Regions from separate parts of the Desertibacillus haloalkaliphilus genome, predicted to be linked through region 3. Evidence: riboswitches for the same ligand, from Rfam matches in the RefSeq annotation. Region 3 holds a riboswitch; each other region holds the start of a gene.
The links. Region 3 has a riboswitch for lysine ahead of dapA (4-hydroxy-tetrahydrodipicolinate synthase). Riboswitches for the same ligand answer to the same signal wherever they lie in the genome.
Positions count from the first base shown of each region.

Region 1 (11,022 bases), on a different contig from region 3:
TTATGATTTTTACCGGGTTATCCTCAACGCTAGCATACATAAAGCAGAAGAAGGTTGATTATCGCAGTGGGCTACTTTTTTTTATTGGTAGTGGTCCCGGGGCCATTTTTGGCGTATGGTTAAATAAGGATATTAATGTAGACACGTTCCTCGTCTATTTTGGGATTTTTATCGTGTTTGTTTCGTTTGTCTTGATGGTTCGTAAGCACTTGAAACCATTGAAGATAAGGCAAAAAGGGATTAAGCGAACCTATATTAACGAATCAGGAGAAGAGATTGAATACGGATATCAGCCGGTTCTGGCAATCGCGATTTCATTTGTTGTCGGGATGTTCTCAGGCTTATTTGGCATTGGTGGCGGTTCGCTCATGGTGCCAGCGATGATCTTGCTGTTTGGCTTTCCGGCCCATACGGCCGTGGCGACCTCAATGTTTATGATTTTCTTATCCTCGATCGTGAGCTCGATTTCCCATATCAGCTTAGGAAATGTCGATTGGCTGTATGCGCTCGCACTAGTCCCAGGCGCATGGTTTGGCGGCAAGCTTGGTGCTTATATTAATCAGCGCTTAGCGAATGATACTGTTGTTCATTTGCTGCGACTGATGTTAATCATCATCGGTGTGCGTTTAATTTGGCAAGGCATCACCGGTTAACAGTGGCTTGCTATTAAATTTAGGTTTTTAGTTATTGGGTGAGGTGATAGATAGTGGCAATTAGACAACTTCATATTTACCATGTAAATGATTTGCATAGCCACCTTGAGCAGTGGCCCTCGATTGTTGCATTCTTTAACAAGCAACGAGACATTCACGAGCTCCAAAACGAAGAGGCGTTATTCTTTGACATTGGAGATCATGCCGATCGTTTTCATCCGGTTACCGAAGCAACGAGCGGCAAGGCGAATGTTGAGTTAATGAATGAGGCAGGGCTTGATTATGCGACGATCGGGAACAATGAAGGAATTACTTTTTCAAAACAACAGCTCAATCAGCTTTACGATGATGCCAACTTTCCGGTTCTCGTCGCTAACCTTTTTGATGGAGAGGAGCGTCCGCATTGGGCACAGCCTTATGAGATTCGTGAACTAGATAGTGGCTTGAAGGTTGCCGTGATTGGGATGACGGTTGCGTTTTACCCGTTTTATAAAAAATTAGGCTGGGAAGTCAGCGATGCCTTTGAAATTCTCCCACCGTTGTTAGAGGAAGTTCGTGCTCAGGCGGACCTTGTCATTCTCGTCTCACATCTTGGTTTGAATAAGGACGAGGAATTGGCGCGTCATTGTGAGGGAATTGATATCATCCTTGGTGCCCATACGCACCATCTGTTGAAAAATGGAAAGGTCGTTGAGGACACGTTAATTGGTCAAGCAGGGAAATTTGGTCATTATTTAGGTCAAATGCTGATTCGTTATGATGACGAGACGGGCGAGATCGTTGACTATAACCTTGGAACCGTTGAAGTCGGTCAACAAGCCCCAGATCAGCACACGAGTGATTGCCTTGAGCGTCTAAAAATCGAGGCTGATCAGATTCTCAGTGAGCCAGTGACGACCTTATCAGAAGCACTTCCTGTCTCATGGTACGAACCGTCTCCGTTTCCAGAGCTGTTGGCTGAGGCGCTGAAAGAGTGGTGCGATGCAGAGATTAGTATGGTCAATGCTGGCGTTCTGCTTGCAAGCTTGCCGGCTGGTGATGTTACAAAAGGTGATCTTCACCGCATTTGTCCTCACCCGATCAATCCATGTAAGCTAACCTTAAAAGGAAGCTTGTTAAAGGAAACGATTCAGCATGCGTTCACGGAAAAAATGATCAACCTTGAGCTAAAAGGGTATGGTTTCCGTGGCAAAGTGCTTGGTGTCATGGCGTTTAGCGGTGTTGATGTTCGTTTGAAGGTGTTAGCTGATGGCATGAATCATGTCGAATCAATCACTGTTCTCGGTGAACCGCTCGATGCCGAACGTGACTATGAGCTTGCAACCGTTGATATGTATACATTCGGGCGCTTATATCCCGCGATTGCAGCGGCAGCAGACAAGGAGTATTTTATGCCAGAAATGCTTCGTGACCTGCTCGCTTGGAAGCTTCAGAAAATATAAATAGGGCTTATTCGTAGAGAGAGGTGATGGGCGCCCAACGTTCGCACTAATGCTTGGCAGGTGTCATAACGTATAGTGAAGACGCTTTTCAAAGAAGGGGTGTGAACGTTCATGGTAGAAATGACGCCGATCACGATTGAAGGTCAGCAATTTACAGCCGTAACGGTTAAGCTCCCGAAGACAAATTTTATGGCTGTAACGAGTGATAAAGGATACATCATGTGCGGGGCTCTCGATGTTGCCTTGTTTAATACGAATGAAAAGTTAAAAGAACGAGGTATTGTTGCAGGTCGTGCCCTCGGTGTTCGTACGATTGAGCAATTAATTGAGGCACCGTTAGAATCGGTAACGCTTGAAGCCGAATCTTTAGGGATCAAGGCTGGGATGACTGGTAAAGAAGCACTGCTGAAAATGCTTTAGATTTCAGTACAGGGAGGGGAAAAGGCCCCTCCTTTTTTTATTGTTGGAGTGTGCTAACAGCCGAAGCTAGCTTATTTCATCGCCTTAGGTTGGACTGAGGTAAGTGAAGTAGATTAGAGGGCTTGCCAAATTTTTATAGAATTTCCACTCCATTTTTGGTAGAATATTGGTAAAGTGTTTATCTTTTTGGCAAAAAATGTCGTTTTTTGACAGGTAAACAACTGGTCGGAAAAAAGAATGGAATAAAGTGAGGAGACTTTGGCATGAGGCTAATAGCAACGAAATCACTACATGAAAATGACAGCCTAGGAAAAGCGATATACAATGATAACGGACAAGTATTGATACGCTCGGGAGTTCCGTTATCACAACGGATGATCGACCGCCTTCTTGAGATTGGTGTTGCTTTCGTCTATGTCAAAGATGAGAAAACAGACGATATCGAAGTCAATGATGTCATAACCGAGAAGACGCGTCAGCGCGCGTTTCAAACAATCAAAACCGAATTTGAATCGATTGCGGATGAGATGCGTCTCTCAAAATCAATTAATCGCGATCAATTAGGGAAAAATTTCAGCTCGATCGTCGATAGCATTTTAGCTGATGTCAAAAGTAATAAAGAAGCGATCTCGCTTCTCTCTGATGTGTTTTTGTATGACAATTACATATTCGCGCATTCCCTCAATGTTACGATTTACTCGCTAGGACTAGCGCTGGAAATGAAGTTATCCGATAAACAGCTTAAGGAGATCGGTCTCGGAGCGATGCTTCATGATGTCGGCAAGATGGCGATCCCACCAGAAATTTTAAATAAGCCTGGACGTTTAACGGATGAAGAGTTTGACGTCATTAAGCGACATCCGAAAGCAGGCTTTGACTTACTGAGGAACATCCCGAACATGCCACTCCTAGCCGCACATTGTGCGTTTCAGCATCATGAACGACTTAACGGGTCAGGCTATCCAAGGAATTTAACGAGCAGTGACATCCATCTATACGCAAAAATTATCGGAATTGCCGATGTCTTTGATGCAGTAACCTCACATCGTGTCTACCGAAAAGCGATGCTACCGCATGAAGGACTTGAAATTTTATATGCTGGAGCTGGCACACAGTTTGATAAAGACATGCTTGAAGCATTTGCACGCACGGTTGCGATGTACCCTGTTGGCTTAACTGTTGATTTAAGCGATGGCAGAAAGGCGGTTGTCGTCAAACAAAATCAACACATGAGTGCAAGGCCAGTCGTACGAATTATCGAGGAAAACGATCAAGAACTACCTGAGCCATACGAAATCGACTTAATGGTAGAAACAAACATAACGATTGTTGAAACAGAAGCAACGTTAGCAGATGGATAACGCTCATTGCTAAGAGGCAGTTCAAAAGGTACTAACCAACCTTGTGTTCTGACCTCTTTTTTCGTGATATCCAATTGCTACTTCTCCAATTAACCAGCCCTGTTAACACACACAAAAGCGATTGCCCTCCTAATTGAACAATTGCCTCCGTTATCTACATTTAAAATCGAATCGGAATAACTTTTTCAAAAGAAAGTCCTAAATAGCTATAATGGATGATAACCTCATTTATTTCTTCATTGTTGATCACACTTAAACCGTAGCTTTTATCATCTTCTGTAGCCGTACCATCATTCACTTTATCTAACTGTGATGATGGAGCGGTATTTGGCTCGATACTTACATCTTCAATGTCTGTCAGGTCAAACTCTTTCGCCTCACCATCAAAATCAGCAGCGATATAAAAACCTTTTAACGGGTTGCTCAATTGAATTTTTTTATCTAGTGGCTCTTCATGATTATTGATTAACACATCGTTAATTTTTATATTGCTAAACCCTTTATTACCGATACTAATTAGCACACCTTGTTTCTCACTTGTTGAACCAATCGTGCCGCTTGCTAATGGTGGGTTTAATTTTATGAAAGAAAATAGTCCAATGACTAGAACAGCAACTATTACAACTGAAATGAGTGTTGTTTTTTTCAATTCCTCACACCCCTTTACTCGATCTCTGCTAACCATAACATAAATTACCAATAGATTGGGATGGGGATTCTAACGCCAGCATATAGGTCGATAGAATCCGCACCGCCTTAGAAAAGTTCACTTCGGTTAGAAATCGTCGAGATGGCACAATCGTGTGCTAAAACTCGACAAAACCTATAGGTGAGTACGAAGCTGTGATAAAATGAAAACGACGCTGTTAGGAGAACCTAACTGAGAAGCCGGCAAGATGGAGGAGTTAATAACGCGATGAGTCAAAATGAACAAGCTTATTTAGAATTGTGCAAAGAGATTTTAGAGACGGGTGAAACAAAAGGTGATCGTACCGGAACAGGGACGACTTCTTTATTTGGCAAGCAGATGCGATTTGATTTAAATGAAGGCTTTCCACTGTTAACGACAAAACGAGTTCCTTTTAAACTAATTGCGAGCGAATTGCTATGGTTTATGAAAGGTGACACGAATATTCGTTATCTATTACAGCATAACAATAACATTTGGAATGAATGGGCGTTTGAGAAGTGGGTTACTAGTGATGAATACACTGGGCCGGATATGACTGATTTTGGCTTACGCAGTCAAACAGATGATGAATTTAAGGCGCTCTATGAACAAGAAATGGAAAGTTTTAAAGAGCGAATTTTAACCGATGATGCCTTCGCAAGTAAGTATGGCGATCTTGGTAATATTTACGGCAAGCAATGGCGGGAATGGAAAACGACGAATGGTGAAACGATTGATCAGCTCAAAGATGTGATCGATATGATCAAGAACAATCCAAACTCACGCCGTTTGATTGTCTCAGCATGGAATCCAGAAGATGTGCCATCTATGGCGTTACCGCCGTGTCACACACTCTTTCAATTTTATGTCGCAGATGGCAAGTTGAGCTGTCAGTTATACCAGCGCAGTGCGGATATGTTCCTCGGTGTACCATTTAACATTGCGAGTTATGCGCTGCTAACACACTTAATCGCTCATGAATGTGGGCTAGGTGTTGGTGAATTTATTCATACGCTCGGTGACGCGCACATTTATTCAAATCACTTCGAGCAAGTTAGAACACAGCTCGCGCGTGATCCACGTCCATTACCGACGTTGACGCTAAACAAGGGCGTTACATCTGTGTTTGATTTTGACCTAGAGGATATTACGTTAAGTGGCTACGATCCGCACCCAGCGATTAAGGCACCAGTAGCAGTCTAGAGGAAAAGGAGGTTATCATACATGATTTCATTTATGGTGGCGATGGACCAGAATCGCCTGATTGGAAAAGACAATGATTTACCGTGGCGCTTGCCAGCTGACCTCGCTTATTTTAAAAAAGTAACGATGGGCAAGCCAATCGTGATGGGCAGAAAAACGCACGAATCAATCGGACGCCCATTACCAGGGCGAGAAAACATCATTATTACTCGAAATGAAGATTATCAAGCTGAAGGCTGTACGGTTGTGAACTCCGTTGCTGAGATTGAACGTTTTGATGATGACACAGAGGTGTTTGTCATTGGCGGTGCGGAAATTTTTAAAGAGACACTTCCGATTGCAGACCGCCTCTACATAACGTTGATTGAAGAAGAATTTGAAGGTGACACGTATTTCCCTGAGATTAAAGAGGATGAGTGGGAGTTGACCTCTGAGGAGCGTGGCACGACAGATGAGAAGAACCGTCACAAGCACCGTTTCCTTGTCTATGAGCGAAAAGCTAAACAAGCGTAAATTTTGTCCGAAATAGTGGTTAACCCGAGCCCCCTCTTTGCATATATATTAGTGCAAAGGGGGGGTGGCGTTGGCAAAATTTAAAATACATCGGCCCCGTAAACGGAAAGGTCCGCTGCCTTTTCGTTACGTCTTTTTATTATCATTTGTTATTTTTGTTGCGATGACCGTACAAGGACTTTGGTTAGTTGAAAAAGGAATTCGCCCAACGTTGATCGAGATTGCGCAAACAGAGACACAGAAAATTGCAACCCAGGCGATCAATGATGCGATTTCAAAGAAAATCGTCGATAATACGGGGATGGAAGACTTGATTAACATTGAAAAAGACAATAATGACAACATCACATCGGTTGGTTTTGATGCACAAATTTATAATCGTGTCGTTTCGGAAGCGATTATTCGTGTGCAAAAGTACTTGAAGATGGTGGAGCAAGGCCAAATTGAAAGCCTTAGCGTCCCCGAGGGGGTTGAGGTTGATTTTAATGAACAAACCTTTTCTGATAATGGCATTATTCATACGATTCCATTAGGGCAAGCAACAAATAATGCGTTACTTGCTCACTTAGGGCCTCAAGTTCCCGTCAAGTTCACAGCAATTGGTGATGTAAAAGCGCAGTTGAATGAAACGATCGAGCCATCGGGAATCAACAATACGTACATTAGTGTCGCGATGGACATTGAAGTTGACGTGCAAGTCGTTATTCCGTTTGCAACTGAAGAACAAACGGTTGGCACGACGATCCCAATTGGCATGATATTCGTACCTGGAGAAGTCCCTTACTTCTATAACCATGGTGGTGACAGTAATGCGCCAGCACCGGCGATTATCCCGCCAGATGAAGAGGAGATTGATGCAGGGATAAATTAACATTGCCACGCGCAGATAGCCTTGTTATAATGAGTCTTGCGAAAAAATTGAATGCAGTAGCCTCATTGTAAAAATGAGGTAGAGGCGCGGCCTTCATAAGTATGTAATTCGAGTGTGACGAACGATGAGAATTGCAAAAAGGGGAGGTTGCCGAAGCGATGTGAACTCCGTCAGGTGAGCATTGCTGGGGTTGTACTTAAGAAGTGCAGCACTGTCACGGTTAGAGATGATCGTGGAGAACTACTCAGACATGATGGGGCTTTGTCGTTTACGGTTATAAGGTAATGACAGGGAGCGCCCTGTCATTGCCTTTTTTTCTTTTTTGGGGAAAGGTCTGTACTGGGGTAGTGCAGGCGTGAGCGGGCTGAGGATTCGCCGGTAGCAAGCGGGCGAGACGCTTCGGACTGAGTATCCGCTATTTGTGAAAAAAGAGCCTAATTGGGGAAGTAACCGGACCGAGAAGCCGTTATTTGCCATAAACCGAGGTAAAAAAGGTCGGTTTGGTATCGATAGCGGACTGAGGGTCCGAAAGAGCTCTAAAACCTGGTGATTTGTCACAAATAAGGTACTGAGCGTCCACCCATCGCCCACCGCGCCCTACAGCTGGACTCCCCGCCAAAAACACATGTGCTCCCAATCCGTTCTTCGCTCACCAATCTAAGGTCGGCGAGTGAACATTTTATACAGCTAGATCATGCAAAAAATTTTAGGAGGAACTTTACATCATGGAAAACTCAATTTTATCGTTACTCCCACCGGTGTTAGCGCTAGTGATGGTTATTTTTACTCGTCGCGTGCTGTTATCGCTTGGGGTTGGGATTATCGTTGGTGCACTGATGATCAACGACTTTTCAATTGTCGCTAGTATCGGCCAAATTGCTAGCATCGTTGGAGCCGTCTTTGTCGTCGATGGTGCCTTGAATACGTGGGAATTATATATTTTATTCTTTTTACTATTACTAGGAATGATGGCTTCACTAATTGCACTATCAGGAGGAAGCCGTGCGTTTGGTGACTGGGCGATTCGCCGTGTGAAGACACGTGTCGGCGCGCAGCTCGTTACGGTTTTACTTGGAATCTTAATTTTTATTGATGATTACTTTAATAGTTTAACGGTCGGAAACGTTAGTCGACCGCTAACGGACCGTCATAAAATTTCTCGTTCGAAGCTCGCTTATTTAGTCGATTCAACGGCTGCTCCGATGTGTGTAATCGCACCATTATCAAGTTGGGGTGCCTACATTATCACGATCATCGGCGGAATTTTAGTGACACATGGGGTGACGCAATATGAACCACTACAAGCGTTCCTTTTCATGGTGCCGATGAACTTTTATGCGATCATTGCTTTACTACTAGTTGTTGCGGTAGCCGTCTTTAAGCTTGACCTCGGGGCGATGAAGACGCATGAAGAGCGTGCAATGAAGACAGGTGAAGTGGTTGATCCGAACAAAGGCGCCATTCCTGGTGAACAAGATACCATTTCAGAAAACAAGCACGGCAAAGTTCGTGATCTTGTGTTACCGATCCTTGCGCTTATCGTTGGTACGGTTTACTTTATGATTCATACGGGAATCCAAGCGTCTGGGGAAGAAGCGACACTTCTTTCTATCTTTGAAAATACCGATGTAGCGACAGCGTTATTATACGGTGGTGTGATCGGTCTCATTGTTGCGCTTCTACTAACAGCTTTAAACAAAGTAAACGCTCAAGACATTGGTGTTGGTCTTTGGGCTGGGATTAAATCGATGCTACCAGCGATTTATATTTTACTATTCGCATGGACGATCATTGAAATTATCGACGGACTTGGTACGGGTACGTATCTAGCAGGGCTTGTGAGTGAGCATATGAACATCGCTTTCTTGCCTGCGGTGATCTTTATCCTTGCTGGGTTTATGGCCTTTTCAACTGGGACAAGCTGGGGAACGTTTGCGATGTTACTCCCAATCGCCGGTGAAATTGCTGCGGTCGTTGATGTTGAGATGATGCTGCCAGCACTAGCTGCAGTCCTTGCTGGGGCGATCTTTGGTGACCACTGTTCACCGATTTCAGATACGACGATCCTTTCGTCAACAGGGGCAGGAAGTCACCATATCGATCACGTCATTACGCAGTTGCCGTATGCACTGATCGTTGCTGGAATTACATTTGTTTCGTATCTTGTGTTAGGTTTTACAGGTAGTATGCTCATCGGACTTGTGGCAGCGATTATCTTATTTGTGATTGTTGTGGCAGTTCTGAAACGATTAGTTGGCGCTAAAGCCGCTAATGCATAAAAAAATATAGAGGTAAAAATCCCAAGAATGGCTTAAGAGGGGGGCTCCCCTTTTAAGCCATTCTACTTTTTTCGACAGAAAGCGCCATCATTGAAAAAATATTTTGACAAGTGGGACGTTAGTTATTATAATGAGATAACGAATCAGTTATTTAGCTTTAAAGGCCTAATCCTTTACTTTTATTCTTTTTTCCTTTAACGCTTGATAGAATCATAGTTGCTCACTTCGCTCTAAAATGTCAAACTATTTTGACAAAATCGTCAAGAATAATAATAGTTAGCGTCCGAGTGGAATAGAATTCTTGGTAAATGAGTAACGCTAAAACAGAAAGGGGTATGGACATGAACAATCGAGAACAGTGGGGTACACGTGCCGGCTTTATTATGGCGGCAGTTGGTTCAGCTGTTGGTCTAGGTAACATCTGGCGATTCCCGTATGTTGCCTATGAGAATGGTGGAGGAGCATTTTTTATTCCTTATCTATTTGCACTCTTAACAGCGGGGATTCCGCTACTTATTATGGAATTTACGATGGGTCAAAGGTACCGTGGCTCCGCACCATTAACATTTGCACGAATCAACAAGAAAGCAGAATGGATCGGTTGGTGGCAGGTCGGGATCTCATTTGTAATCTCCACCTACTATGCCGTGATCATCGCGTGGGCGATGGCCTACACAGTCTTCGCCGTGAACCAGAGCTGGGGAACGGATACGGAAGGATTTTTATTTAGTAATTATTTGCAGTTAGCAGACACTCCTGGTGATGTGGGTGGACTCGTTCCATCGGCATTCATTCCATTAATTCTTGTTTGGGTGATTGCACTAGGTGTCCTCTTTAAAGGGGTTAAGCGCGGGATTGAATTGGCAAACAGAATCTTCATTCCAACGCTTCTCGTGATGTTTTTACTTCTAGTTATTCGCGCACTTACGTTAGAAGGCGCAGCACTCGGTTTGAATTCATTCTTTGAGCCGAACTGGAGTGAAATCATGAACCCAGGCGTATGGGTTGCAGCGTACGGACAGATCTTCTTTAGTTTATCAGTCGGCTTTGCGATTATGATTACGTACTCAAGTTATTTATCAAAGAAGTCAGATATTAACAACAACGCATTTATCGCAGGTTTCAGTAACTCAAGTTTTGAGCTTTTAGCAGGTATAGGGGTTTTCGCTGCACTAGGTTTCATGGCAACAGCTGCTGGTGTTGGCGTTGATGAAGTAGCAACAGCAGGTGTAGGTCTCGCCTTCGTTGTCTTCCCAGCGATTATTAACTCATTCCCAGGCATGAATGGCTTGTTCGGGGTCTTATTCTTCGGCTCACTCGTGTTAGCTGGTCTATCATCACTGATTTCTATTACAGAAACTTATGTATCAGCCTTACAAGATAAGTTCAAAATTACACGTCAAAAAGCCGTTCTATTCGGTGGAGGTTTATCAGCACTTGTTTCGATTTTATATGCGACACAAGGTGGTCTATACTTCCTAGATGCGGTTGACTACTTTATTAACGAATTTGGTGTCGCACTTGCAGGTCTGATTTCAGTTGTGGCCGTTGCATGGTTCTTACGTCACTTATCAACATTGCAAAAACACCACAACAACATTAGTGACTTC
Region 1 covers NZ_JAHPIV010000006.1:91,360-102,381, reverse strand. Annotated here, with positions in the region: gene KH400_RS08225 (sulfite exporter TauE/SafE family protein) at 1-653, shown strand, start outside; gene KH400_RS08220 (bifunctional metallophosphatase/5'-nucleotidase) at 707-2,095, shown strand; gene KH400_RS08215 (YunC family protein) at 2,207-2,515, shown strand; gene KH400_RS08210 (HD-GYP domain-containing protein) at 2,779-3,876, shown strand; gene KH400_RS08205 (hypothetical protein) at 4,037-4,525, opposite strand; gene KH400_RS08200 (thymidylate synthase) at 4,793-5,749, shown strand; gene KH400_RS08195 (dihydrofolate reductase) at 5,771-6,262, shown strand; gene yunB (sporulation protein YunB) at 6,333-7,133, shown strand; lysine riboswitch at 7,205-7,384, shown strand; gene KH400_RS08185 (Na+/H+ antiporter NhaC family protein) at 7,859-9,412, shown strand; gene KH400_RS08180 (sodium-dependent transporter) at 9,754-11,022, shown strand, end outside.
Region 1: it holds a riboswitch for lysine, as region 3 does, so the genes downstream of both, KH400_RS08185 (Na+/H+ antiporter NhaC family protein) here and dapA (4-hydroxy-tetrahydrodipicolinate synthase) in region 3, are expected to answer to the same signal.

Region 2 (11,022 bases), on a different contig from region 3:
GCTTCCAACCAAAAGATGCACTAGCTGAGCTTCTTAATAAGCACCTATAAGAGCCAATAAAAAGCCTGATTCGTATTACGGATCAGGCTTTTTTAATTGAAGGGGTGCAGAGTGCGCAGCAAGGAGACAAGGAAAAGTAATAGCTTACTCGTCCGGCCTTTGCGTGAAGGATACTGGAAAAAATCTAAATGAGAAGAAGGCGGCTCGAGAGCGGTTGAAAAAAACGTGATTTTTGGTAACAATAGTAGCAAGGAGTGAGGAGGATGGATAACCTTAAAGAAAAGCTCGCTGTTTTACCTGAGCAGCCTGGCTGTTATTTAATGAAAGACAGGCAAGGAACGGTCATTTATGTCGGAAAAGCAAAAATTTTAAAAAACCGCGTTCGATCTTATTTTACTGGTTCCCATGATGGGAAAACACAGCGGTTAGTGAGTGAAATCACTGATTTTGAATATATAATTACCTCTTCGAATATCGAAGCGCTTATCCTTGAAATGAACCTAATTAAAAAATACGATCCGAAATACAATGTTATGTTAAAGGATGATAAATCATATCCGTATTTAAAGATTACCGCGGAAGAACATCCGCGCTTGATCACAACTCGAAAAGTAAAAAAGGATCAAGGAAAATACTTTGGTCCTTTTCCGAATGCGAGTGCGGCGAATGAAACAAAAAAATTGTTAGATCGTCTCTACCCCCTAAGAAAGTGTCGGACATTACCTGATCGGGTTTGCTTATACTACCATATCAATCAATGTTTAGCTCCATGTGTGTATGAAGTAAGTGATGAAAAAAATAAAGAACTTGTCGCTGACATTGTTCGTTTTTTAAATAATGGTCATCAGCAAGTGAAGCAAGAATTAACGGAAAAGATGAATAGCGCTTCTGAACAATTAGACTTTGAACGGGCGAAGGAATTTCGTGACTTGATTAAGCACATTGAAGCTGTCATGGAAAAGCAGAAAATGACGATCTCTGACCAGATCGACCGTGATGTTTTTGCGTACTCATATGATAAAGGGTGGATGTGTGTACAAGTCTTTTTCATTCGCCAAGGAAAACTGATTGAACGAGATGTATCCATTTTTCCATTTTACGGTGAAGCTTCAGAAGACTTTTTAACGTATATCGGACAATTTTATTTAAAAAAGGAACATATGAAGCCAAAGGAGATCCTCGTACCAAGCGGTACGGATCAAGAGCTTGTTGCTCAATTGCTCGAGGTAAAAGTATTTGAACCGAAACGTGGTAAGAAAAAAGAATTAGTGGACCTTGCGACCAAAAATGCTGAAATGGCGTTAAAGGAAAAGTTCTCATTAATTGAACGGGATGAGGAACGCACGATTAAAGCCATTGAAAATTTAGGGGAGGCACTGGGAATCAGTACACCGTATCGGATCGAGGCATTTGACAACTCTAACATTCAAGGGACTGATCCTGTGTCTGCCATGATTACGTTTTTAGATGGTAAACCGAGTAAGAAGGATTACCGTAAGTATAAGTTAAAAGGGATTGAAGGGCCTGATGATTACGGTTCGATGCGTGAGGTTGTTCGTCGGCGCTACCTTCGTCTATTAAAGGAAGATGGACCATTGCCTGATTTGTTAGTGATCGATGGTGGTAAAGGACAAATTTCAGCTGCGCAAAGTGTGCTTGAAGATGAACTAGGGTTATCGATCCCTGTATGTGGTTTAGCTAAAGATGATAAACACCGGACGTCACAGCTATTGATGGGAGACCCGCCCGAGGTAATCCCATTAAAACGGGATAGTCATGAATTTTACCTCTTACAAAGAATACAGGATGAAGTCCACAGGTTTGCGATCAATTTTCATCGACAAGCACGTGGGAAATCGATGTTTTCATCGATTTTAGATGATGTGCCTGGCATCGGTGAAAAACGAAAACAACGGTTGTTAAAGCACTTTGGCTCATTGAAAAAAATGAAGGAAGCAAGTGTTGAAGATTTCCGTCAGTTAAATGTTCCAGCACCTGTAGCCGAAGCGCTTGTTGACCATTTGAAAAATAGTTGAATTTCTCGTTGATTTTCAATTGTTGTTTTGCTAAAATAACAACTAACGATTAAAGTTGATAAAAAAATTAAAAAAAGCCACACTTCATAGAAGAAGTGATGGTAGAGGAGCGAAAACCATTAGTAGGCAAAGCGAGGATGTTGAGATCCGATGATCATTGCTGAAAGGGGAATTCGCCGAAGTGAAAAGAGCCTCAACAATCTTTTTGCTGGACTTGTATTGAATAGGTACAAGGCTGTCACGCAACCAACCCAAAGGTTGTGTGGAGAACTATCTCACGAGATGCAGGGGACGAAGTGTGGAGATACCGACTTTTTTGTATACCAAGCAACAGTGAGGGCGTTCCTACTGTTGCTTTTTTGGTGTTGTGGTAAAGAAGGCTTACTCGCACCGCCTTAGATTGGAGTATGCGGGAGATACACTGGTGAGGAGAAGTTGGTTCAAGGGTGGAAAAGGGAACCCCGGAGAGCGCTAGCGATGAAGGAATAGAGGGAAAGTAGCTTCCTTATGCCTCACTTGATTGAATATTTAGTGAACTATTTGAAGTAAGAGAAGTTATTTCTTGATATGTGTTTGCGGGTAAGTTCTTTAAAGTTAAGTTTTTTACATAGGAGAGGATGAGCAATATGGCATTAGTCGTACAAAAATATGGAGGAACATCAGTTGGATCAACAGAGCGGATCAAACATGTGGCTGATCGAATCATTTCATCGGTTGAACAAGGAAATCAAGTTGTAACGGTCGTTTCGGCGATGGGGAAAACAACGGATGAACTCGTCAGCTTAGTCGGCGAAGTCACTGCTCAACCGAGCAAGCGTGAGATGGATATGTTGCTATCGACAGGTGAACAAGTATCGATCTCCTTATTAACGATGGCTTTGCAAGAACGCGGGTATCGAGCAGTCTCTTTGACAGGCTGGCAAGCAGGGATTCAGACCGAACAAGCACATGGTAACGCTAGAATTACCGGCATTGATGTTGAGAGAATCAATAGCTACCTAGAGGATGGAATGATTGTGATTGTTGCTGGCTTTCAAGGAGTAAGTGAGGGTGAGGAGATCACAACACTTGGTCGTGGTGGATCGGACACGACAGCTGTTGCACTTGCGGCTGCTGTGTCAGCGGAGCGCTGTGATATTTTTACAGATGTGACGGGTGTTTATACCACTGATCCGAGGTATGTGAGCAAAGCTAGAAAATTAGCATCAATTTCTTATGATGAAATGTTGGAAATGGCTAATTTAGGGGCGGGAGTCCTGCACCCACGTGCCGTTGAATTTGCAAAAAACCATAAAGTCAAATTGATGGTTGCATCAAGCATGGTAGAAGAAGAAGGGACAGTAATTGAGGAGGAAGTGTCAATGGAAAAAGATTTGGTTGTACGAGGGATTGCATTTGAAAGTGATGTCACAAAAGTAACAGTGTCTGGGTTGCCTAATGACCTGGCTACGTTACCAAGCTTATTTACGATTCTCTCGGAACATGGAATTAATGTAGATATTATTATTCAAAATGAAACTGGAAAAGAAACAACAACGATCTCATTTTCAATCAGCGATGATATTCGTCAAGAAACAGTAGCGGTTTTAGAAGAAAACAAACATCGTTTGCACTTTGAAGCTGTTGATTGCGAACAGAATTTAGCAAAAGTATCGATTGTCGGATCTGGCATGGTTTCAAACCCTGGAGTGGCGGCAAGAATGTTCCAATTACTTGCAAAAGAAGATGTGAAAGTAAAAATGGTTAGTACATCTGAGATTAAAGTGTCAACAGTCATTGAAGAAGCTGTCATGGTTAAGGCTGTTGAAGCACTACATGAGGAATTTCAACTAGCTGAAGAAGTGCTGAGCATATAGGACTATAGATTCGTATGCTATGTCTTACGATGAAAGATAAGAATTCATCGTAAGACATGTAGCTTTATTGCTTCAAAGCTCGATCAGACAGAATAATATACGTTCAGTTCGGGATGATTTAAACCTCATCTTTATGATCCCATTGGACGGTAAATACAAATGTAGCTTTCTTTTGTTTGACCGTCGTTTCAGCAATACGTGATTTGATCTGTTGAATTTGCTCAGCGAGAAATCCAGCTTCTAACTGGACAGAATATGGGTGGCTTTCATCATAGAGGTGATCCGTTAATTGAAACATCATTTCCGTTTTCTTTTCTTTGATGACTGCTAGCGTTCCCCAATCAGCCTGGTTAAAAAAAACAATAACCTCATCAATGGATGAAAGCTTATATTTTCGAGCTAGTGATTTACCAGCCCAATAAAGGATTTGTTCTTGTTCTTTTCCAAGTAGGTTGGCTAATACATCTGCTCGCAAGAGTTGGTAGCCAAAGCTTGAAGCTTCTCGTTTAACGTTTTTGTCTAGGGGGGTGTGTTTACTCATTATGTATACTCCTCTCTGTCCATTCTATTATATAACGACCTCCTTCTTTTCTCTATAGCTTCGAGTGTTGAGAAGTGATATACTATAGCCCGAATGAGAGTGGAGGTACATAAAATGAAGCTTGCATTTAAACATCTGTTAACTCCCTTTAGAATTATTATGATCTCGTATATTGCTGCGATGATTCTTTTTAGTATTTTGCTTTATTTACCAATATCCCATCAAGAGGGTGTCCAGTTGTCGTTTTCAGAAGCATTGTTTACGTCAGTAAGTGCGGTCAGTGTAACTGGTTTAACGGTCGTAAATGTATCAGAGACGTACAGCTTTACCGGTATTGTCTTTTTGGCCCTTGCGGTTCAACTCGGTGGTATCGGGATTATGACATTAGGGACCTTTGTTTGGATGTTGTTTCGTAGGAAAATCGTCTTATCGCAGCGGATGTTGATCATGGTCGATCACAACCAAAATACATTTTCAGGGTTAGTGAATTTAATGCGTGGCATTTTAGTCGTTGCATTGATCATCGAAATAATCGGTGCGTTTATTTTAGGCACGTATTACCTCCGTTATTTTGATACGACACTTGAAGCATACTACCAAGGAGCTTTTGCGGCGTTAAGTGCATTTACGAATGCAGGATTTGACATAACTGGTGAGTCACTGATTCCGTTTGCCAATGATTACTACGTTCAACTTGTAACGATTTTATTAATCTTTGCCGGTGCGATTGGTTTCCCGGTATTAGTTGAAGTCAAGGAATACTTTTCAAGACGTGACCCGCATTTTAAATTTAGTTTATTTACGAAAATCACGACAATTACGTATTTTGTTGTTTTTTTAATCGGGGTCATTGGCATCTGGCTCCTTGAGCGAGGGCACTTTTATGTCGGTCTAGAGTGGCATCAACAGCTTTTTTATTCATTGTTTAATTCTGCAACTTCAAGAAGTGGTGGGTTAGCAACGATGGACGTATCTGAGTTAAGTATAGCTACGTTGCTGTTTATTTCAGGACTGATGATTATCGGTGCAAGTCCTTCTAGTGTTGGCGGTGGTATTCGTACAACGACGCTCGCGATCATGTTCTTGACAATCCGCAGTTTTGCACTTGGAAAAAGCGATGTCAAGGTGTTTGGACGAGAAATTCATCCTGAGGATAAGCAGAAAGCATTTATCGTTCTATCCGTATTCACAATGATGCTCTTTGTTGCTGTGATGTTAATCGCTGCATTTGAAAGTGGTAATAACATTGAACTGATTGCGATCATTTTTGAGGCGAGTTCAGCCTTTGGAACGTGTGGTTTATCAACAGGGGTTACAGCGGACTTAAGTTGGCCAAGTAAAGTCGTATTAATGGTGCTGATGTTTATCGGACGAATTGGTTTACTTGTCTTTCTATTTTCTGTTCGACGTCGTGAGCAGAAGAGCTACTTTAAGTATCCGACTGAGCGGATCATTATTGGATAAGAAATGTATCAAGGGGGGCGATGTGTCTTACAGTTTTCGCCCCCAATTGACAAAAAAATAAATTTTTTTAAATCGCATAGCAGTAAGCAACCGATTAGAATTTTTTGAATTTATCCTGTATCCGTTTTCTTGACGATATATGAGGATGAGAGTACAATAAAATTGTCGGATTTTATTCACAGAAACTTTCACAAAAGTTTCAAAAATAAGTTAGTAGAGTAAGAGAGTGTTAGACAATTGGAGTGGGGGAGGTTTTGAATGATAAGAAAAAGAGAAATATAGAGAATATCGTGCAAATAGGAGTTTAAAATTTAAAATTAAAAATGGGGGGAACAATGGCATGGCCGCAAATCGAGAGTTTATGAACCGAAGACTTCACTCCTTGTTAGGAGTCATTCCAGTAGGACTCTTCTTGGTTCAGCATTTGGTTATTAACCATTTTGCTACAGGGGGAGCAAGTGCATTTAACCAAGCTGCACAATTTATGGAGAATCTACCATTTCGCTATTTTCTAGAGATTTTTCTTATTTTTATTCCATTACTTTACCATGCAATCTATGGTCTATATATCGCTTTTCAAGCGAGAAACAATACGAGCAAGTACGGATATTTCCGTAACTGGATGTTCTTATTACAGCGTGTTACTGGGGTTATCACGTTAATCTTCGTTGTTTGGCATGTTTGGGAAACTCGTATTCAAGCAGCACTCGGCGTGCATGTAGATTATAATATGATGGCCGATATTTTAAGTAGTCCATTTATGCTAGTTTTCTATATTGTTGGTGTTGTATCAACAACATTCCACTTTGCAAATGGGTTATGGTCATTTGCCGTTTCTTGGGGGATTACAGTTACTCCACGTTCACAACAAATTGCTACATACGTGACATTAGGTATCTTTGTCGTATTAACATTTATCGGTATTCGAGCGATTTTAGCATTTATTAATCCAGATCTAGCCAATATTTAAGGAGTGAGTCACAAATGAGTAAAGGTAAAATTGTAGTTGTCGGTGGTGGATTAGCGGGTCTAATGGCAACGATCAAAGCGGCAGAAAAAGGCGTGCCAGTCGACCTATTATCATTAGTACCAGTGAAACGTTCTCACTCTGTGTGCGCACAAGGCGGTATGAACGGTGCTGTAAATACGAAAGGTGAAGGGGATTCACCATGGGAGCACTTTGATGATACGGTTTATGGGGGCGACTTCCTTGCAAACCAACCGCCTGTTAAAGCGATGTGTGAGGCTGCACCTGGTATTATTCACTTAATGGACCGTATGGGAGTTATGTTCAACCGTACCGCAGAAGGGTTACTAGATTTCCGTCGTTTCGGTGGAACGCAGCATCACCGTACAGCGTTTGCTGGTGCAACAACAGGACAACAATTATTATATGCATTAGATGAGCAAGTGCGCCGTCATGAGACGTCTGGCCTTGTTAACAAATATGAAGGATGGGAATTCCTGTCGGCAATTTTAGATGATGAAGGGAATTGTCGTGGTGTAACAGCACAAGACTTACGAACAATGGAAATTAAAGAGTTCCCTGCGGATGCTGTTATTATGGCCACAGGTGGACCAGGGATTATCTTTGGTAAGTCAACAAACTCGGTTATTAACACAGGATTTGCGGCATCAAGCCTTTATCAACAAGGTGTATATTATGCAAATGGTGAGTTTATTCAAATTCACCCAACAGCGATTCCTGGAGATGACAAGTTACGCCTTATGAGTGAGTCAGCTCGTGGTGAAGGTGGACGAGTATGGACGTATAAGGACGGTAAGCCATGGTACTTCCTTGAAGAAAAGTACCCTGCCTATGGTAACCTTGTTCCACGTGATATTGCTACACGTGAAATCTTTAGTGTCTGTGTCGATCAGAAGCTTGGAATCAACGGCGAAAACATGGTTTATCTTGACCTATCACATAAAGACCCTAAAGAACTTGATATTAAGCTTGGCGGTATTATTGAAATCTATGAAAAATTCATGGGTGATGATCCGCGTAAAGTGCCGATGAAGATTTTCCCTGCCGTTCACTATTCTATGGGTGGTATGTGGATTGACTTTAACCAAATGACAAACATTCCAGGTTTATTTGCTGCCGGAGAATGTGATTATTCTCAGCACGGTGCGAATCGACTTGGTGCAAACTCGTTACTATCAGCGATTTATGGTGGTATGGTTGCAGGTCCAAATGCAGTTAATTATATTAATGGCCTTGAGAAATCAACAGATTCTCTACCTTCTTCTGTCTTTGAAAATCAAGTGAAGAAGGAACAAGAGAAGTTTGATAAGATTATGTCAATGGACGGTACTGAAAATGCTTACGTCCTTCACAAAGAACTAGGCGAATGGATGACAGATAACGTTACGGTTGTACGTGAAAATAAAAAGCTTCTAGAAACAGATAACAAGATCCAAGAATTAATGGAACGCTATGAAAATATCAGCATTACTGATACGGCAAAATGGAGCAACCAAGGGGCTTCATTTACACGTCAGCTTGAGGGAATGCTTCACATGGCACGCGTGGTTACGTTAGGTGCATATAACCGAAATGAAAGCCGTGGTGCACACTACAAGCCTGAATTCCCGGATCGTAATGATGAAGAATGGTTAAAGACAACAAAAGCGAAATTTAACCCGAATACAAATGCACCAGAGTTCGAATATGAAGATGTTGATGTGTCGCTAATCAAGCCTCGTAAACGCGACTACTCCCAAAAAAAGCAAGGAGCTGGTAAGTCATGAGCGAAAATGTAGTTCGTTTTATTATTACCCGTCAAGATGATGCCAATAGTAGCCCGTATCAAGAGGAGTTTCATATTCCATATCGAAACAATATGAATGTCATTTCAGCATTAATGGAGATTCGTCGTAATCCTATTAATGCAAAAGGTGAAAAAACAACACCAGTTACATGGGATATGAACTGTCTAGAAGAAGTATGTGGTGCATGTTCAATGGTTATCAATGGTAAGCCGCGTCAGTCATGTACAGCGCTTGTTGATCAATTAGAACAGCCAATTCGCCTAGAACCGATGAAAACATTCCCGGTCGTTCGTGATTTGATGATTGACCGTCAACGTATGTTTGATTCGCTTAAGAAAGTTAAAGCATGGATTCCAATTGACGGAACATATGATTTAGGTCCTGGGCCACGTATGGCAGAAACAAAGCGTCAATGGGCATATGAATTATCAAAATGTATGACATGTGGTGTATGTTTGGAAGCATGTCCAAATGTTAATGATAAGTCTGAATTTATCGGTCCAGCACCATTATCTCAAGTTCGTTTGTTTAATGCACACCCAACAGGTGAGATGAACAAAGAAGAACGACTTGAGACAATTATGGGTGACGGTGGACTTGCGAACTGTGGTAACTCGCAAAACTGTGTTCAGTCTTGTCCAAAAGGAATTCCATTAACAACATCAATTTCAGCATTAAACCGCTCAACAACGTTACAATCATTTAAAAACTTCTTTGGAAGCTATGCTTAATAGAAGTGAGGAAGAGAAGGCACTTGAGGTTGCCTTCTCTTTTGTTTTGCTGTAGATAAGAGGGGGCGTAACCGAGGAAGGGAAGTCAGAGAAGATCACTTACTCACACCGCTTTAATGGGCTTTCACGGTATTGGTTTAGTTTTAGTAGAAACGGGAAGAATTGATAGACAAAGGTAGATAGATAAGGAGGGCGTTCAAATGCCAACAATTCCATACATCGAAAATTTTAGTGACTGGGTAGATTCATTTTCATATCACCATTCGATAACTGTTCGATTTTCAGAAACAGATGCATTTGGTCACCTGAATAACACGAATGTTTTTGTCTATTTTGAAGAAGCGAGAATTGAGTTCTTGAAGACATTAGGTTTGATGGAACGCTGGATGCGGCAAGAGAGTGAGTCGATCCTTGTGACCGGTGATTTGCAATGTGACTATTTAAAACAAGTGTTTTTTGATGAGAAGTTAGACATCTATGTGAAGGTCGCTACGATTGGACGAACGTCTGCTGACATTCACTATATGGCGAAAAATGAAGAAGGTGATGTTTGTTTTACTGGAAGAGGAAGAATCGTCCAAGTTTCCAAACAAACAAATCGTTCAATTGCATGGGATGATGCCGTTAAAGTGGCGCTCACAGGAGAAAGCATTGCCAGTAAATAGTCGACCTAAGTGTTGCATTTTAAAATAGATATGTTTATGAAGTCACAAGCGCTTTTATGACTACATACTATATGGTGACTAAATACCTTCTTTCAATGGGGCGATGCTTTCAATTTTGTTGAAAGCGTTGGGGTGAATCAGTCTCTAGCTCTCAGCCCGGCAAGAAGGGGTGAATGCATTGAAAGGATCAGAATACGGACCAAAACCTTTACTGACAAAAAGGGAACGAGAAGTATTCGAGCTACTTGTTCAAGATCAGACGACAAAGGAGATTGCGCAACAACTGTTTATCAGTGAGAAAACTGTGCGTAATCACATCTCTAATACGATGCAAAAGCTTGGAGTTAAGGGGCGCTCCCAGGCGGTCATTGAGTTAATTAGGTTAGGGGAAATTGAAATTTAGTCATGTCGGCTTTCTTATTGAAAGCCGATTTTTTTGCGTCCCGGTCGTAGTGTCGGGACGTAGCATATAGGTACGTTGGAGAATAAAAAGCAATGCAACTAAAGGATTTAAGGAAACATGATGTGAGTGCCTTCGGATTTGTCGAAACATGTCAGACTGCGACAGTCTTTGTTTGACGGTTAAAAATACGTTCGGTAAAATACATAACGTAGGTTGTTATCAGTGTAGGAAAAAGAAAGGATAAACTGCCATGAGTAGGCCATTTACAGTTGTAAAAGTACTAAATAACAATGTGATCATCGCTGAGGCGGAGAATGCAGCTGAAGTTATTGTCATTGGGAAAGGCATTGGATTTGGCAAAAAGCGTGGGGACACGATCGCGAATGATCAAGTTGATAAATTATTTCTGTTAGCTAATCAACAGGAACAGGAAGAATACAAGCAGCTACTATCTGACGTCGATGAAACGCTTGTTGCAACTGTTCATGATGCGCTTCAAATCGTTAGAAAGCGTCTAGATCAACCGTTAAATGAGCGTGTTCATATTGCTT
Region 2 covers NZ_JAHPIV010000001.1:142,116-153,137, reverse strand. Annotated here, with positions in the region: gene trxA (thioredoxin) at 1-50, shown strand, start outside; gene uvrC (excinuclease ABC subunit UvrC) at 264-2,036, shown strand; lysine riboswitch at 2,131-2,317, shown strand; gene KH400_RS00700 (aspartate kinase) at 2,663-3,892, shown strand; gene KH400_RS00695 (YslB family protein) at 4,011-4,433, opposite strand; gene KH400_RS00690 (TrkH family potassium uptake protein) at 4,548-5,897, shown strand; gene KH400_RS00685 (succinate dehydrogenase cytochrome b558 subunit) at 6,238-6,867, shown strand; gene sdhA (succinate dehydrogenase flavoprotein subunit) at 6,882-8,651, shown strand; gene sdhB (succinate dehydrogenase iron-sulfur subunit) at 8,648-9,403, shown strand; gene KH400_RS00670 (acyl-CoA thioesterase) at 9,604-10,068, shown strand; gene KH400_RS00665 (helix-turn-helix domain-containing protein) at 10,247-10,471, shown strand; gene glcT (glucose PTS transporter transcription antiterminator GlcT) at 10,722-11,022, shown strand, end outside.
Region 2: it holds a riboswitch for lysine, as region 3 does, so the genes downstream of both, KH400_RS00700 (aspartate kinase) here and dapA (4-hydroxy-tetrahydrodipicolinate synthase) in region 3, are expected to answer to the same signal.

Region 3 (11,022 bases):
CTTGTTGAAATTCTCCGTTCTAAGAATGATTTGTTAAAAGAACAACTCGGGCATCATTTCTCAATTGTATCGATTTCTGACCTGAAAAAGGGCAGTATTCACCATCCAAATGGCATTGATCTAGATTTACTTGAGGGAACTATGGAAAAAACAGGATCGTTACTAGATTACCCAGACCAACCAGGTCTTATTAAAGGCTGGGACAGTCTAACGACCATTGAAAATAGTAACGCAGATACGGTTATAGAAATTACGTATACAGATGTTCATACTGGTCAACCAGCGATAGATCATTGCAAAGCAGCATTTAAAAACGGAAAAAATGTGGTGATGAGTAACAAAGGGCCGGTTGCCCTTGCTTATCAAGAATTAGCATCACTAGCAAAAGAAAATAATGTACGCTTTCATTTTGAAGGGACGGTCATGAGTGGAACTCCGGCGATTCGTATGCCACTCGTTTCTCTTGCAGGAAATGAAATTACTGAGATTCGAGGGATATTAAACGGAACGACCAATTATATTTTAACCAAAATGGAAGAAGGAATGTCTTACGATAAAGCTTTACTTGAAGCGCAAAGACTTGGGTATGCAGAAGCCGATCCGAAAAGTGATGTCGATGGATATGATGTAATGTATAAGGTTGTCATATTAGCAAATGTTGTTATGGGTGTTCCTTTAAAAAAAGAAGATGTCTATTGTCGCGGCATACGTGAATTGACAACTGAAGATATCGAGCAAGCAAGGAGAGAACAGAGGAAGTGGAAGCTCATCGGCAAGATTAAGAAGGAAGATCATCGTGTCATTGCTTCGGTCGGACCAGAAAAAGTAGCAAATACAGATCCACTCGCAGGTGTAAGTGGGGCGATGAATGCTATTACGTATGATTGTGACCTTTCGGGCCCAATTACATTGACCGGTGCTGGAGCTGGTATAATTGAAACAGGGTATTCGCTTCTCATAGACCTTATCAATCTCGAACGATAACACCGACTGCTTGAAAAACGAACAGAAAGGTGGAGGTGTCTATGAAAATGCAAATGGTTGGGCAAAAAATGCTAATCGGTGGTGAATGGATCGGCCGCGAAAATAAAATCGAAGTACGTAACCCGCAAGATAACCGTTTAATTGATACGGTTCCAGCTGCTAGTAAAGAAGATATGTTGTATACGATTGAATCTGCTAGGCAAGGAGCGGAAATTTCGGCAAATCTAGCAACTCATGAACGAATGCGGATTTTAAATAAAGCAGCTTCACTTATTCTTGATCGAAGTGAATCCTTTGCCCGAACGATCGCGCTCGAAGGTAGCAAAACGATCCGTGAAGCGAGAAAAGAAGTGAAGCGCTGTGCTGAAACGTTAAAACTGAGTGCAGAGGAAGCAAGGCGTATCCACGGTGAAACGATTCCATTTGACCAAACCGCTGGTAATGAACAACGTGTTGGTTATTATTATCGATTTCCGGTCGGTGTCGTTGCTGCGATCACTCCATTTAATGACCCTTTAAATTTAGTGGCTCATAAAGTTGGCCCTGCCATTGCATCAGGTAATGCGATTATTGTAAAGCCAGCAACACTCACGCCGCTAAGTGCAATTGAGTTAGCGAAAGTTTTTGTAGAAGCAGGACTTCCTAAGAAGGTGTTATCGGTGATTACTGGTAAAGGGAGTGAAATCGGCGATACATTAATTGAAAGTAAGGATGTACGGATGATTTCCTTTACTGGAGGGCTTGAAACGGGTGAGGATATTGCGAAAAAAGCTGGTATCAAAAAGATTGCGATGGAGCTAGGATCCAATTCACCGACGATCATATTAAATGATGCTAACCTTGAGCAAGCAGTTGATGCAACGGTGTCTGGAGCGTTCTCTGCAGCGGGGCAAAATTGCATCGGTGTTCAACGAGTCTATATTGAAGAAGGTATTTACGATCATTTTATTGGCCAATTTGTTGAACGAACAAAACAATACAAAGTGGGCGATAAATTATCAGAAAATACAGATGTCGGTCCGATGATTGCAGAAAAAGAGGCGATTCGAGTCGAGCAATGGGTAGAAGAGGCTGTTCGTTATGGGGCAAACATAGTAGCCGGTGGCAAACGAGATGGTGCTTTTTATGAGCCCACGGTACTAACAAATGTGCCTGAAGAGTGCAGACTTGCAAGGGAAGAAATCTTTGGTCCTGTAGTTCTTCTCTATCCTGTTAGAAGCCTTAATGAAGCGATTGAAAGATCTAATCAAGTCAATTATGGATTGCAAGCAGGTATTTTTACAACGGCCATTGATCAGGCATTTGCAGCGATTCAACAATTAGGAGTTGGCGGTATTATGATTAATGACAGTAGTGATTTTCGGATTGATGCGATGCCATTTGGAGGAATTAAAGGATCTGGTCTTGGGCGTGAAGGGGTAAAATACTCGATTGAAGAAATGACAGAGCCGAAAGTCGTTTGTTTTAAACTAAACTCGTCTCAGTGATATCTTTAAAACTCCCAATTTTTCAAAACTGTAAAAAATAGAAAGAGACCAAGCTCACATCCCTAGTAACTCGAATAACTTAATAGTAAGAGCGTATGAAAGGGGTGGATGATAGTGTTTACAATCCTGGAATATATGAATCGATTAGCGAAAACAAAGCAAAAAATGCTCGAACAGGGAATTGAAGTTTTACTCATATCAAACCCATCGAATATGTATTATCTGACAGGGTATAATGCATGGTCATTTTATGTACACCAAATGATGGTCGTGATGGTTGATGAGGACCAACCGATTTGGATTGGTAGAGAAATGGATGCGAGTAGTGTGAAGGTCAGTACGTGGATTGATGATCATCACATTATTCCTTACCCAGATGAGTATGTGCAATCAACAATTAAACACCCAATGGATTTTGTCGCAAATATATTACAGGAGATTGGTCAAGCAACAAGAAAAATTGGGTTGGAAATGGATGCTCATTATTTTACTGGTTTATGTTATGAACGACTGCAACAAGGACTTCCGAACGCAACATTTAAAAATGCTTCAACACTTGTTAATTGGGTGAGGTTGATTAAATCGGACGAAGAAATCGTTTTTATGAGGCGTGCGGCTAACATTGTAGAAAAGGCCATGAGTAAAGCGTATGAAACCGTCGATGTAGGTGTTAGAGAATGTGATGTTGCCGCAAATATTTACCATGCGCAAATTAGTGGTTTAGACAATTTTGGAGGGGACTATACGTCGATCGTCCCGATGATTCCAACAGGGAAAAATACGTCTTGTCCACATTTAACATGGACCGATAAACGATACAAAAATGGAGATAATTTAACGATTGAAATTGCTGGATGTTATAAACGTTATCATACCCCAATGGCTCGCACGATGGTGTTAGGCACACCCTCGCAGCAAGTTTCTGATCTCTCCGAAGTTGTCTTAGAAGGAATAAATGAAACCTTAGCAGCTATTAAACCAGGAATGATGGCTGAGGAAGTTGAGGCCGTTTGGCGAAAGACGATTGCGAAAAGAGGGTACTATAAGGACTCAAGGTTAGGGTACTCCATTGGATTAAGTTTTCCACCTGATTGGGGAGAGCATACCGTAAGTTTTCGAAAAGGTGATCGTACAGTTCTCGAACCAAACATGACGTTCCACCTCATGCCGGGAATTTGGTATGAAGATTATGGAGTTGAAATTACCGAGTCCATTCGTATTACCGAAAATGGCTGCGAATTATTAACAAATTTCCCGCGTGAATTGTATAAAAAAAATCCAACAACAGACTTGTATATCGAAGGAAATTGCTTAATAAAAGAAGATTTTTAATGAAAAATAAAGTGGAAGAGGGTAAGCCGTCAGCGGTTTATCCTTTTTTAATGGTACGTAAAAAAGTGGGGGGGGGGAGACGTTCACTTTGGGTCAACAGTGGAGTGTTAGAGAAAAAGTGAATTTCCTATGAACTTTTTAGTGATTCATGATAGGATAGTAATATTCGAGATTCATTGAGGAGAGTTGATGACTGTGAATAAACAAGTCATACAGTCTAGTCTAGGTTTTATAAGTGTTCTCATTACGATCTTGTATTTAGTAGATCTGTTTTTCCCAACGGCTTGGCTTGAAATTCTTTATAGCTCATTAGCGGGGATCGTTCTCTTGTTTGCTATATTCTCTGTACGTCGGTTGAATCAAGTCGTGGCTGTTCTGTTAGTGGTCGTCGCTGGCGTTATCTTTATTCTTAATCAAGTGCCCCCACTTACGATTATCTCAGGATTTGGAGAAAATATAAATTTGTTAACCTTGTTTTTACTTGTCCCGTTTTTCGGTGTGATCATTTCAATTGGAGGTTATCTGACAGCATTAAAAGAGAAAGTTCATGAGCAAGAACAACATAACAAAGCTCATCCGTATCGTTTAAGTTATCTATTAACAGCGAGCATGGGTGCCATACTTAATCTTGGGTCGATGCCGATTGTTTATCGCATCGCAGTCGAGAGTTTTTCTGGTTATCGAAGAAAAAAGCTAGTAATGGTGTTGTTGCGTGCGTTTGGCTTTTGTATGTTCTGGTCACCGTATTTTGTTAACGTTGGATTAGTGCTTGTTTTATTTAATGTTTCTTGGCTTCATGTCGGTTGGGTTGGCTTTTTGATTGGCTTATGTTATCTCATGATAAGTCTATTTTTTTTCAACAAGATACATTTTGCGGATGATCCGATGGTTGAGACTGATGACATTGGTGGGGCTGTAAATCGTGGTGAGGCTACCAAAAAGCTCGTCTCATTGCTTTGTTTTTCAGTCACTCTACTGATTATTTCATTTATTTTAGATTACTTGTTACTTGTTAATATGTTAACAGTTGTCTCGGTTTTGGCGCTATTTTATCCGGTTTTATGGGCGGCAATTATTGGAACTTTAGTTGATTACCTGCAAGCGGTGGTTGAACAAATGAAAACGGCATTTATCCGTTTAAAGAATGAGATCGTTATTTTTATTAGTGCAGGTTTTTTTGGCTTAGCGTTATCGTACACAGAAGTAGGGGATGTGATTTCTCATCTTATCTATGATGCATCATATGGTTCTATTTATGTGATGAGTATCCTTATCATTTTATTATCAATCTTTCTATCATTTTGTGGTATTCACCCAGTCATTATCGTGATCGGGATTGGAAGCTCATTATCTCCGGCTCTGTTTGGCGTAAGTCCAGAATATATGGCGGTGTTATTGATCGTTGCTTGGACGTTAGCTACTCAAGTTTCTCCATTTTCAGGTTCAGTATTAATGACTTCAGGGTTAATGCAACAGTCGCCATGGAGGGTTTCGCAACGAAATTTAGGATTTGTTGCCGTCCTCTTGGTAAGCTTGCCTTCATTATTAGTCTTGTTGCAACATTTTGGATTACTATAAAGAATGTTCAAAAAGTCCGTAAAAATGACTGACAAATGTCCTCGTTGGCTTGCTCATGCGTTGCTCACATATGAACAGCATATCTTTGCGGCTTTTAGCTACATGCCTCGAACTTTCGACGCACAGGACGTTGCGATTTTAGCCGACCGGTTCTATTCTTCTCTTTTTTGAACACGCACTATAATAGTTAGGTGGTAAAAAGTATGAAAACTCAAGTGTCACATCTATTTACATACGGTTTATTACTCTTTGTTATGGTATTGTGGGGAGTAAACGTTGTGATGTTAAAAGTATTAGTAGACCATCTTCCCCCAACAACAATGACAGCCGTGCGAGTATTTACTGCAGGTATTATTGTTTTGTTTATTTTAATCTTTCAGCGTCAATTACGAACATTAACGAAAACAGAATGGAAGTTTACAATCATTGCCATGGTCTTTGGTGTTGTTGGGCATCATTTTTTTCTTACATTAGGTTTAACGGCAACGACAGCATCCAATGCATCTTTAATTTTAGCATTACTACCATTAACTACATCGGTGTTGGCGATGATTTTCTTACATGATCAGTTAACAAAATTACGTTTACTAGGTATATTGCTTGGGATCATAGGCGTTTCGGTGATTATCTTTCAGGGAGCGGATAGCCTTGGTGGGGTTAATGTAGGTGACCTTTACATTTTTATTGCGATGTTCGTCCAAGCGATTAGTTTTATCTATATTAAAAAAGCTACAGAAACGCTCGATTCGAAACAAATGACAGGGATCATGCTCGTGTTTGGTTCATTGTTACTATTTGGCTTAAGTCTCATCATTGAGCCACATGGCGTGTCTGGGTTAGGTGAAGGGACCGCGTGGATTTGGTTGCTATTTTTCACGTCAGCCATTTTGGCGACGGCTGTCGGACATATGTTATATAATTCGGCGATCCATAAGTTAGGGGCTGGACAAACCGCGATATTTAACAACCTTGTTCCGTTTTTCGGTGTCATTAGTTCAGCTATCTTTCTTGGTGAAGCCATTGTTATGACACATATTTTTGGTTTTTTGTTCATTGTCATTGGTGTCCTATTGGGTACCGGTTATATGGATGAAAAGCTTGTTCGAAAGATCAATAAGCGTAAAAAGGCCGAATCGATGTAAAGTAAAGGGATTCCAACTCGTTTTCTGAGTGAGGAATCCCTTTTTAGTTACGTGTTTGTTTGTTTTTTTTAGGTTCGGGTACTGGATCGAAACCACCAGGGTGGAAGGGGTGGCATTTAAGTATACGCACAAGGGTGAACCATCCACCTTTCAGTGCGCCCAACCGTTTGAATGCTTCTAAACCATAGTGAGAGCAGCTAGGATAGAAGCGGCATGTGGGTGGTTTAAGTGGAGAAATAAATCGCTGATAAAATCGTATTAGCACAATAAACGGCCATTTCAATAGTGATCCGCTCCTTTTTTAAAAGCTTAGAGATAATATACCATATAAGGGCTCTTTTAAGTAGTTAGCATGGTTTTGAAGCATAAATAAGGCTGCCTTCTAAGGGGTTACCCGAACTTTTTTGACAGCCTGATCATGGTATATTATTCTTTTGTTTGGTTATCCCAGCGGTTATAGTAAATTAAGTTTTCTAGTGCTCGTCGTTTTTCCCATCCTGATGATTCTAAAATTGGTTTATCGGGGTATTGGTCCGTATAACCAAGTGACATTAATGCGATTGGATCGATGTGTGGCGGGATATCTAGAATATCACGGACGTCATTTTTTTTATAGAAACTGACCCAGCCCATGGCTAACCCTTCAGCACAAGACGCAAGCCACATGTTTTGAATCGCACATGCTGTTGATAAAACATCGGTTTCTGGAATCGAGTTTCTTCCTAGTACATGAGAACCACCGCGCGTGGGGTCACAAGTGACACAAATGGTGATTGGTGCTTCTTTAATCCCTTCAATTTTTAAATTGAGGAATTTTTGTTGTCGTTCATTCTCATAATGAATCGCTAATGCTCGTCGTTCTTTATCCGTAGCCCAAGCGAGCCGTTCTTTAATTTTATCAGACGTGATGATGATGAAATTCCATGGTTGCATAAAACCTACAGATGGACCGTGATGGCCTGCTTCAAGAATACGTTGCAGGACCGACTCCGGAATCGGCTTTGATAAGAAGCTTCGCACATCTCTGCGGTTTTCTATTACTTTATAAATGGCATCTTTTTCATTTTGGTTAAACATACAATCAAATCCTCTCTGTCCAGCTTACTTTAATGGTAGCAGGAAATGAAAAGATTGACTATAGTCATTTGACTATTCGATTAGAAGTACGATGGTTAATGAAATTTTAAGTTCATATGAAAAGATAGAGTGGCTGGGCTAGCTGGATTCGAACCAGCGCATAACGGAATCAAAATCCGCTGCCTTACCGCTTGGCTATAGCCCAACATATGTATTAGGTGAATGATGTAAAGGTAGGTTATGAAAGAAAAGAAATGGCTGGGCTAGCTGGATTCGAACCAGCGCATGACGGAATCAAAATCCGCTGCCTTACCGCTTGGCTATAGCCCAACATATGTATTAGATGAATGATGTAAAGGTAGGTTATGAAAGAAAAGAAATGGCTGGGCTAGCTGGATTCGAACCAGCGCATAACGGAATCAAAATCCGCTGCCTTACCACTTGGCTATAGCCCAATGCCTTGAATCAGTTCCTTTACATTTCATATGATTGCACAATCAAGGTGATTTTATACATTTCTTTAAATAGATTTTATAAAAAAAGATCGCATCTATAAAAAGTTCAAATAGGTGCGATCTTGGTGTATGGTTTAGCTTACATAAAACGTCATATTTGGTTGCATGACCGTTTGTAACTGACGATGTTCTGTCTCGCTTAACGGTACGAGAGGGAGGCGAACCGAACCTACGCTGATGCCTCTCATTTCTAATGCAGCTTTTACAGGTGTAGGGCTTGGTGCTGCAAATAAGGCTTTCATCACTGGCAATAAATCTCGATGAAGCTTTGCGGCATGCTCTGGTTGTCCGTTTAAATAGCTTGTCACCATTTCTTGCATTTCGTTTCCAATAACATGAGACGAAACAGAAACGATTCCAGTTCCTCCAATTGACATCACTGGAAGGGTTAAGCTGTCATCACCACTATAAAGGCTGAATTTATCATCGGTTTCTTCAATGATTTTTGCCATGGCTTCTAGATCACCGCTTGCTTCCTTGGTTGCTACAATATTTTCAATTTGTGAAAGACGTATCGTTGTTTCAACAGAAATATTAACAGAACTACGCCCAGGAATATTATAAATCATCACTGGAAGAGATGTTGATTCAGCAATTGTTTTAAAGTGTTGATAGATCCCTTCTTGTGAAGGCTTATTATAATAAGGGGATACAAGCATAATCCCATCAACACCAGCTTCTTCAGCTTTCTTTGTCAAACTGATAGAAGCGCGTGTGTTGTTTGACCCAGTCCCGGCAATAACAGGTACTCGACCATTAACTGTTTTAACAACAAAGTTAAATAATTCCACTTTTTCCTCTGTTGTAAGTGTTGGGGATTCTCCAGTTGTTCCAGCTACAACAATACCGTCCGTACCGTTTGTAATTAAGTGGTTAATGAGTTGTAAAGTTGCGTTGTAATCTACATCTCCATCTTGATTAAATGGGGTTACCATTGCAGTTAATACACGTCCAAAATTCATTGTTTCATCACCCTCTATTCATTATTTTCGATCAATCTTGTAAGGTTTCCACTTTGTATGAATAGAGCTACATCTCTTCCCATTGTTTTTAAAACATGGTGTTACGCAAAAAAGCAACAATGAGAGCCTCATTGTTGCAATAGAATCGTTTAGAACGTTCTATGCGTGAGATAGCCCTCCATATAGTTCACCTGACTATATGACAGTTCTGTATTTGTTCAATAACAGAACCAGCCTCAAGAAAATGAGATTCTTTTGGCTTCGGCAAATCCCCCTTTCAGCAATTCTCAAAGGATCCCATTCTCCTCCAATTGCCTAATTATGGTCTTTGCGCCTCTACCCTCACTTCAATTTTTGAAGTAAAGAATATGCTTATCCGTTTGTGACTCTACCTTAACAAATAACAATATCGTTTGCAATGAAAAATGGATAATTCATAATAAAAATTTTTAGAGTCGTAGCAAGGCTTGAACGAGTTGGTTAACAAATGGAATGTCGTTGACTTTTAAGCTTTCTTTTTAATTATCCATATGACCATGTCGTAGGCGGTAATGCTAGATGATGGACCATTTATGTTTCAAGCAGATGAGGGAGTCAGTCTCACACGATGAAAGGTAATTAAACCATTTTAGGACAATTCGTGAACTTTATGAACACTAACATTTGTTTTTCCTGTATTTAAGAGTATGATCTTAGATTTGTTGTTGTTATTTCATGGGCGTTAAACAATCCAGTAGCCAGCTTCTTCAACTGCTTCTCTCATATAGGTAACGTTTGTTTGTGATTCTTCAAATGTAACGGTGACGGTATTGTTATTTGGATGTACTTTCGCATCAACGACACCTTCTACATTTTCTAATGCATGCTCAACTGTATCGAGGCAATGCCCGCAACTCATTCTCTCCACTTGCAGATCAATATGCTTCATTTTAATCACCTCAGTGTTATTGGGAGCGATCTAGTTTCCATTTTAACAGTGATTCGCTTTTATAATCGGTAGTATGTTAGGCAAGTGTTGAATCTATACGTGTTAATCCTCCATGTAATTTATGCTTGAACTCCCTTCAACTGACAGAGTAAAGGTGGATACTTAACGTCACTCTATATAGTGAAAGGAGAATGGCAGAATGAAACCGAAAATACGAACATGTTTAATATTGCTATCCTTTATTGTCTTTCTTGGTGGATGTGTAGTTCCACAAGACGAGGAGATGGGTGCAAATGCTGATCGTACACAAGGGTTTAGCGGGTATGGTACAGACAATGTCCGTGGGATGGAAGGACCATTATCGGATATGATGGTTCCAGACCAGGACCCTAAAGGGTTAACGTCAAACGTTCAGTCTATTGCAGGAGAGAATCAATACATGACTGGCGAGCGTCAGATCGATATTCGAAAAGATCGAGGACAGCAACATTCTTCACAAATATTAAGTAATCGTCCAGGGACGTTACATGATAAACAAACCTTACGTGACCCTGGGTTAGAAAATCAAACCCAACAATCAGATACTCAAGAACAATTGAGTAAGAATGAGAAAGTTTCATTAATGTCTCAACGGATTTTAGCGATTAGAAGTGTTCAAGATGTTGATATTATTTCCGATGATGACCTTTATATGATCGGTGTAGAATCAAATGAATCAAGGCGGTCAAAACTGGAAAGTGAAGTATTTGATGCCATTCGTGATATTGTAAATCCAGACCAAGTTTATGTGGCGACAGACCGGAAAACGGTGAATCGCATCCGTGCTCTTCGTAATGGGTTCGAGTCAGGCCAGCCGTTGGAAGAACTTGGTGCGACGTCGTCTGAATTTATTCGCAATTTAAATCGAACATTTGAACAAAATCAAAAATAAGAGTCGGTACAAAACTTGAACTGCCCCCTGTCAAGTAGACAGTGGAAATAATAAAAATGACCTAAGCGGCTTTAGCTCTATATTCT
Region 3 covers NZ_JAHPIV010000009.1:180,448-191,469, forward strand. Annotated here, with positions in the region: gene KH400_RS12025 (homoserine dehydrogenase) at 1-984, shown strand, start outside; gene KH400_RS12030 (aldehyde dehydrogenase family protein) at 1,026-2,471, shown strand; gene KH400_RS12035 (M24 family metallopeptidase) at 2,580-3,803, shown strand; gene KH400_RS25305 (hypothetical protein) at 3,803-3,925, shown strand; gene KH400_RS12040 (hypothetical protein) at 3,993-5,381, shown strand; gene KH400_RS12045 (DMT family transporter) at 5,585-6,523, shown strand; gene yidD (membrane protein insertion efficiency factor YidD) at 6,567-6,806, opposite strand; gene bluB (5,6-dimethylbenzimidazole synthase) at 6,950-7,600, opposite strand; tRNA gene KH400_RS12060 (tRNA-Gln) at 7,731-7,805, opposite strand; tRNA gene KH400_RS12065 (tRNA-Gln) at 7,856-7,930, opposite strand; tRNA gene KH400_RS12070 (tRNA-Gln) at 7,981-8,055, opposite strand; gene dapA (4-hydroxy-tetrahydrodipicolinate synthase) at 8,190-9,077, opposite strand; lysine riboswitch at 9,241-9,424, opposite strand; gene KH400_RS12080 (heavy-metal-associated domain-containing protein) at 9,799-10,005, opposite strand; gene KH400_RS12085 (YhcN/YlaJ family sporulation lipoprotein) at 10,205-10,936, shown strand.